3 regions of the Pseudomonas sp. IAC-BECa141 genome follow, and region 2 is predicted to be linked to each of the others. Evidence: riboswitches for the same ligand, from Rfam matches in the RefSeq annotation. Region 2 holds a riboswitch; each other region holds the start of a gene.
What was found. Region 2 has a riboswitch for cobalamin ahead of I5961_RS15345 (CbtB domain-containing protein). Riboswitches for the same ligand answer to the same signal wherever they lie in the genome.
Positions count from the first base shown of each region.

Region 1: another riboswitch for cobalamin. It lies ahead of cobO (cob(I)yrinic acid a,c-diamide adenosyltransferase); the one in region 2 lies ahead of I5961_RS15345 (CbtB domain-containing protein).
Region 3: another riboswitch for cobalamin. It lies ahead of I5961_RS12265 (TonB-dependent receptor plug domain-containing protein); the one in region 2 lies ahead of I5961_RS15345 (CbtB domain-containing protein).

Region 1 covers NZ_CP065410.1:1,829,106-1,831,360, reverse strand. The annotation lists gene I5961_RS08320 (cobyrinate a,c-diamide synthase) at 1-289, opposite strand, end outside; gene cobO (cob(I)yrinic acid a,c-diamide adenosyltransferase) at 286-897, opposite strand; cobalamin riboswitch at 978-1,204, opposite strand; gene I5961_RS08310 (hypothetical protein) at 1,371-1,955, shown strand; gene I5961_RS08305 (PQQ-dependent sugar dehydrogenase) at 2,021-2,255, shown strand, end outside.
Region 2 covers NZ_CP065410.1:3,368,325-3,370,579, reverse strand. The annotation lists gene I5961_RS15355 (cobalamin biosynthesis protein) at 1-386, opposite strand, end outside; gene I5961_RS15350 (CbtA family protein) at 383-1,084, opposite strand; gene I5961_RS15345 (CbtB domain-containing protein) at 1,096-1,293, opposite strand; cobalamin riboswitch at 1,415-1,636, opposite strand; gene I5961_RS15340 (hypothetical protein) at 1,673-1,999, opposite strand; gene I5961_RS15335 (AzlC family ABC transporter permease) at 1,986-2,255, opposite strand, start outside.
Region 3 covers NZ_CP065410.1:2,692,551-2,694,805, forward strand. The annotation lists gene I5961_RS12265 (TonB-dependent receptor plug domain-containing protein) at 1-925, opposite strand, end outside; cobalamin riboswitch at 1,016-1,222, opposite strand; gene I5961_RS12270 (DUF2790 domain-containing protein) at 1,418-1,675, shown strand; gene I5961_RS12275 (LysR family transcriptional regulator) at 1,721-2,255, opposite strand, start outside.

The DNA of each region.
Region 1 (2,255 bases), 1.5 Mb from region 2:
AGCCCATCACGCCCTCAATCAGAATCAGATCGGCTTCGGCGGCGGCTTCCCACAACAGGCGTCGACTTTCCTGCTCGCCGACCATCCACATGTCCAGTTGATAGACCGGCGCACCGCTGGCGCGCTCGAGGATCATCGGGTCGAGAAAGTCCGGGCCGCATTTGAACACGCGAACCTTGCGCCCCTGATTGCGATGCAAACGGGCCAGCGCGGCGGTGACGGTGGTCTTGCCCTGACCGGAAGCCGGCGCGGCGATCAGGACCGCCGGGCAGTGACGTGGTTGATTCAAAGTTCGACGCCTTTCTGCGCTTTGATGCCGGCCTGGAAGGCGTGCTTGATCATGCCCATTTCGGTAACAGTGTCGCCCATCTCGAGCATTTCCGGTTTGGCGGCGCGACCGGTGACGATCACATGCTGCATCGGCGGACGGGCCTGCAGATCGCTGAGCACCTGATCCAGATCGAGGTAACCGTGCTTGAGGGCGATGTTCAGTTCATCGAGCACCACCAGACCGATCGACGGATCACGCAGCAGCTCGCGGGAGACTGCCCAGGCCGCTTCGGCGGCGGCGATGTCACGCTGACGGTCCTGTGTTTCCCAGGTGAAGCCCTCGCCCATTACATGGAAGCGCACTTGCTCGGGGAAACGACGAAAGAAAAGCTCTTCGCCAGTACTGTTGCGGCCCTTGATGAACTGCACCACACCACACTGCATGCCGTGGCCCATGGCGCGGGCGAGCATGCCGAACGCCGAGCTGCTTTTGCCTTTGCCATTGCCGGTCAGCACCAGAACCAGGCCACATTCGTCCGGCGAATTGGCGATGCGCTCGTCGATCACGGCTTTTTTGCGCTGCATGCGCGCCAGGTGGCGCTCGTCGCGTTCGGGGGAATCAGTCATGGGGGAGCTCTCCGTTGAGGCTGGATAACGGCGGGCAGGCACAAGAATAGACGGCAACAAGCCTGGCATCGCCCACCGTGATGCCGCTGGATGGATCAGGCCGGTCTCCGGGCTCATGAGCGGTTTGCGCCTGGCTGCGCGCCTTCCCGCTTTTACGCAGTGGCATCAGACGCAGCTTTTACTCATTTACCGTTGCGGGGGCAGCGCCGGGATCGTGAGGGTTCATCACTTGGAGACCCGCCTCACCGGCTTCCCTGTTTCACTCTGTCGACATGCGCCACAGAGCACCTGAAACAAGCCGCGAAGGTTAGAGGGTTGGGGGTGGAGCGTCAATTGAAGAGGGTCTCGTGCGGCGAATAACTGCCGCTGATCAATTAACTGACGCCAATCTTGTGCCACACTGTCAGCAGTGATATCAAAGAGCCATGCTTTTTGACTGCAGAGAGCACATCACAATAACAAGGGAGAGCACCATGCAAGGCATGATCATCAGCAATCCGCGGCTGGAATTCCTGCGCCCGGTGCTGGAACGCTGGTTTGACTGTATCGACCGCTACAACGCCGTGCGCGGCGACAATGACACTCCTTACTGGCACGACGAAAAAGCCAACCTCGGCCTGCTGTCCGCCGCTGCCTGGATGGCCGAATTGGTGACCTTGAGCGACACCGCCACCCGCAAACAAAACGAAGAAGGCGAGCGCAATGCCCGCGCCGACCTGTTCATTGCTGGCGCCGAAGATCGCGCCTTCATCCAGGCCACTCAACGCTGGCCGCGTGTCACCAACCTGAATCTGACGCAGGCTTTGGTGGATATCACCAGCGACGCCAGGCGCATCAGCTACGCCAGCGACCTGAAACTCGGCTGCCTGTTCGTCGCCCCGCAAAAAGCCCAGCACAGCGCCAGCCCGGAAGAGTTGCAGGACATGGTCGACGACCTGCAAAAGGAACACACCTGCGCCGTCGCCTGGTACTTTCCCTACGCCTACCGCAAATTGCGCAGCGAAGCCGGCAACTATCACCCCGGCATTGCCGTGCTTTTCAAGGAAGCCCGCGGCTGAGGGTTGAACCATCGGGCTTGTGCGCTTCTCTATGACTAAGAATGCATTCATAGGGAAGATCAGCAATGCGCAAGCCCCAGCTCGTTTTCGTCATCGTGCTCGCCGGAGGGCTCGCCGCCTGTGGTGAATCCTCCAGCCTGCAAGTCTCCGACGGCACTGGCCCGTCACCGAAACTGCCCGAACCGAACAAGACCCTGATTCCGACGGTGAACATCGCCCCGGCCATCGGCTGGCCGGCCGGCGCGAAACCGACGGCAGCGGCAGGTACTCAGGTGGCAGCCTTCGCCGAAAATCTCGATC
Region 2 (2,255 bases):
GCCTGCGCGTACTTTTGCCGGGAAATCAGCAGTTTTGCCGGGCCACTGATCAACTGTTCGGCGAGTGCCAGGGCGGCACTTTCCGCCACGCCGTAGCAACCGGTGCGTTCGAAGGCGATTTGTGAATGATGACTCAAGCGTTGCTGATAACAGGCCAGCTCTTCGCTGCTGAAATACAGCAACGGCAGCGCCAGTTGTGCGGCGAGTTCCTGCAGGCCGGGTTCATCGCGCTTGAGGTCGATGCTGGCCAGCGCCTTGACCTTCTCAAGATCAATTCGATGCGCCTGTAGCGCCTGATCAAGCAATGCGCGCAGCGTGCTGGCCGGGCAGCCGCGCTGGCAGCCCAGGCCGACCACGAAGGTCGGCGCTGCGCTGTCATCGGTCATGCGTGGTACTGGCCTTCGCTTTTGCGGCGGAACAACCAGGCGCTGATCAGGCCCAGGGCCAGCCAGAACGCGACGTTGGTCAACTGCGAAGCGATTTTGAACTGCGCTTCCAGAGCTTCCGGTGCGAGCATCGAATGCACTTGCGGTTGTGGCGCGCCGATCACATGCGGCACGGCAAGGATCGCTACGCCGAGGATCTTCATCAGCCAGCTGCGGCTGAACGCGATCAAGGCCAGACCGACAGCGGTGGAGGCGGCAGTGCCGATCCACCACATCTGACGCGAGGCCAGGTCGGCAGCGGCGGTGCCGGGCAGCTCGGGCGGCAGACCCATGGTCGGGGCGAGCACGAAGGTCGCGTAACCGGCCAGGCCCCAGAGCAGGCCTTGGGAAGTTTTGGTCGGCGCCCGCAGGGTGTACAAACCCGCCAGCATCAGGGCAAAGCCCACGGCAACCACCAGATTGCCGCCGGTTGTGGACAGCACACGCTGCCAGCCGTCCTCCGGCTCCCAGGCTTCGGCATCGTGAGTGTGGGCGGCGGTGCCGGCGGCGTGTTCGTGAACCTCGACCACCGGTTCGGCTTTCTCGAAGGTTTCGGCCTGCAGAATCAGTGGCGAAACCCAGAAGCTTTGCAGCAACGTCAGGAGCAGGGCGGCCAGAAGGCCGGTGAAACCTGCGGTCTGCGCAATACGCTTGATCATGTCGTCAGGTCTCAGTGGCACGGGAACGCGGCGCTGTGACGGGTATCGTGGGCGGCGTTGTGTACCGCTTCGATGTGCGAGAAACCGGCGAAATACACGAGGCACGCACCCAGGATCGACGCGCAGACGGCGGCGGTCAGGCGTTGGCTCAGGGTAGTGGTGCTGGAGATCTTGTCCGAATTGCTGCCGGTGCTGCTGATGATCGACATGGCGCTTCCCTCTGGAGTGTCAGCGGGTGAACAGAGCGCATGAAAATCCCTGCGAGTCAGGCACGCAGAGGTTCGAACAGCGCCCGCCCACCGCGGGTTTGTTATGTTCAGTAACGCAGGATGCGCACTGTGTGTTGCGGGCCGGTCTCCGGGCTCACGAGGGGCTGGCGTCAGGCCGACCTGCAAGCGTCACCTTCCCATGCCATCGGCACAGTGGATCTGACGCTTCGCTCGCTTACCGTTGCGGGGGCAGCACCGGACTGACATGGCTTTAGAGTAAAGCACATGATTCACCGGTTTCCCGTTTCACCCTGTGAAGGGCACCCGTAACAAGTTGTGTAGGAGACCATGGGCGGGGGATTCGCGTCAATCGACGGCGCTAAAGCGTCGCGAGTGCCACGTACACCGCCAAGGCGATCAGAAACGCGTAATAGGACTTGATTGGCGTCAGGCTCAGCAGCCAGGCCAGCGTTACCGGCACAATCCACTGCATTGCAGCGGCGTGCTGCTTGGTCAGCGGAAGGAGTGACCCCGCCAGCAGGCTGACCAGCATCGCCACCGACGTGTACTTGCCAAGGCGACCGATGAAGCTGCGGGCACCGCCGGACAGCCGCTCGACATAGACCGCCAGCGGCAGCAGCCGGCAAATCGCGGACACCAGTGCGCAGATCAGCACATACAACCAGAAAGTACTAGGTTCGGTCATAGACATAACTCGTCAGGACTGTGACTGCCAGGACCAGCAGCAGGCTCACTTCGCCCAGCCAAAGCAAGCTGGCGGCGGTGGCCAGGCCGGCGATCCATTGCGCGTGGAAGCTGTGACGCTCGCGGGCCATCTTGCCAAGCGAGGCGCTGATGAAGACGGCGATCACCACGCTGACGTGATCCATCACGGCGTTGTCGGCCAGGCTCGCAAAGCAATAGCCGGCGATGGTGCCGAGCAGGGCGGCGGCATACAGCAA
Region 3 (2,255 bases), 680 kb from region 2:
GGGTGTCCCAGTCGTTGATATGACCTTTGATGAAGTAGCTCAGGCGCTCGTTGAGAGTCTGTTCGAAGGTCGCCGTGGCGATCTGCTGGACGCGGTCGTTGGTGGTCTTGTGGTTGTCCACCGGGCGGGCGAAATCGACGTTGGCGTCGGCGTATTGGTAGAACAGCTCCAGTCGTTTGTCATCGCCGAAGGACTGAATCGCCTTGCCGCCGAACGTTGTGACTTCATAGGCGCGTTTCTTTTCGGAGACGTTTTTCAGGTCGCGATTACGAAACGGCTGATAGCCGTCCGAGACGTTATGGCTGATATAGGCCAGCAAGCCCAGATCGCCAAAACCGTTGCTGAAAATGTTCTCGGCCCGCGCATCACCGGTGGTGCCGCCGAAGGTGTCCAGGCCCATGTTCACTTCACCGGAGGCTTTGCGGCTGTGCGGGCTGCGGGTGACGATGTTGATCACGCCCGACACCGCTTGCGTACCGAACAACAGGCTTTGCCCACCCTTCAGCACTTCGATGCGTTCGATGGCATTGGCCGGCAAAGTGTCGAGGTACAAACCGCCGTACAGACGATTGTTCAGACGCACACCGTCGAGCAGGATCAGCGTGTCGTCGTTGCGCCCGCCCAGCAGGGAATAAGTGCCGTAGTCGAACGGGCCGTTTTTCGGCGCGACGTACAGACCGGGAATGAACATCTGCATCACGCGGCTGACATCGGCGCTGGGGCCCGCGCGCTCGATCTGCTCACGGGTGACGATCTCGACCTTGCTGCCGAACTGCGCCATGTCGGCCACCGTGGTGGACTCCACGGACGGAGCGGAAACGATTTGCTGATGGAGTTCGAGCGGCGTGTCATCCGCCAGCAACAGGGGGCTGAACAGACAGCCGAACAACAGGGATGGAGCCGGAGTGTTGAAAGGTTTGATCATCGTCTTCTCGAAAGGATCTTCGCAGAAGAGCATGCAGGAGAAGGCATCGCGCACACGCCGACACCGGCCCATGCCCGCCCACCGCAGGAGTTTGCCAAAAGCATTTCAGGCCGGTCTCCGGGCTCGCGCGTCTGGACGCTTTCACCTTCCCATGGCCGTCTGGCCACAGTGGTGTGTCGAAAGCATCACGCGCCTACCGTTGCGGGGGCAGCACCGGACTTGTTCGAAAAGAACGTACCGGTTTCCCGTTTCACCCCATGCACGGCGGCATGGGACACCTGAAACAGGGCGGCATCTGAACATTCGGGTGGGCGTGCGTCAACCTGGACGGTCGATGGATGACGTTGAAGGCGGTTTTGCAGGCTTGATCCGATTCATACGAAATCCAGCAACAGTGTTTGTCCAACCCGCCGATATTTCCTCGCCACCCCAACCCTTAGCATCGTCTCCAACCCGTGAACAAACACGGTCCTCAACGAGACGGTGAACATCATGAGCTTCAAGAAAATCGCTCTGGTTTTAATGCTTGGCAGTTTCGGTGCACACGCTTACGCCGATAACACGGACGCGGCGAATATCCCGGTCGAGACCTACAGTTCTTCGACAAATCTGGATATCGAGCACGTCATCTCCATTACCGAACCGGCCAACGAATGCGCCCCGGTGCCGGTGCAGATGACCTACGAAGATTCCCATGGCGAGCGCCACGTTCTGCAATATCAGGTGATGGGCACTGGCTGTTCCAGTTGAGTCAGGTGCAGAGGATGGAGGGTCGACACTCCATACTTGCCACGCTCAAACCGCTTTCGCTCCAACCACGTCTTCATCCGATGCCAGTAACTGCGGGATCGACTGCTTCAGAAACTCAACCCAGGTCTTGATCTTCGCATCGACGAACTTGCGCGACGGATAGATCGCAAACAGGTTCAACTCCTCCAGCCGGTATTCCGGTAGCACCCGCACCAGTGTTCCCGCCCTCAGGCCATCCACGGCCGATGCGATCGGCTGAATGCCGATGCCCATGCCTTTTCCGATCGCGATGGTCATGCCGTCGGCGGTGTTGATGTGAAAGGGCGACACGGGAATGGTGATGGTTTCCATGCCTTCGGGCCCTTCGAAAGTCCAGTTCTCCACCGGCATTACCGTGTTGACGATGCGCAGACACTCGTGCTCGCAAAGCTCACCCGGTGTTTGCGGCAATCCGCGTTTTGCCACGTAGGCGGGCGAGGCGCAGAGGATGCTGTAGGTGATGCCCAGACGTTGCGCGACGAAGCCGGAATCCGGCAGGTCGCGGGCCAGCACGATGGACATGTCGAAGCCTTCTTCGAGC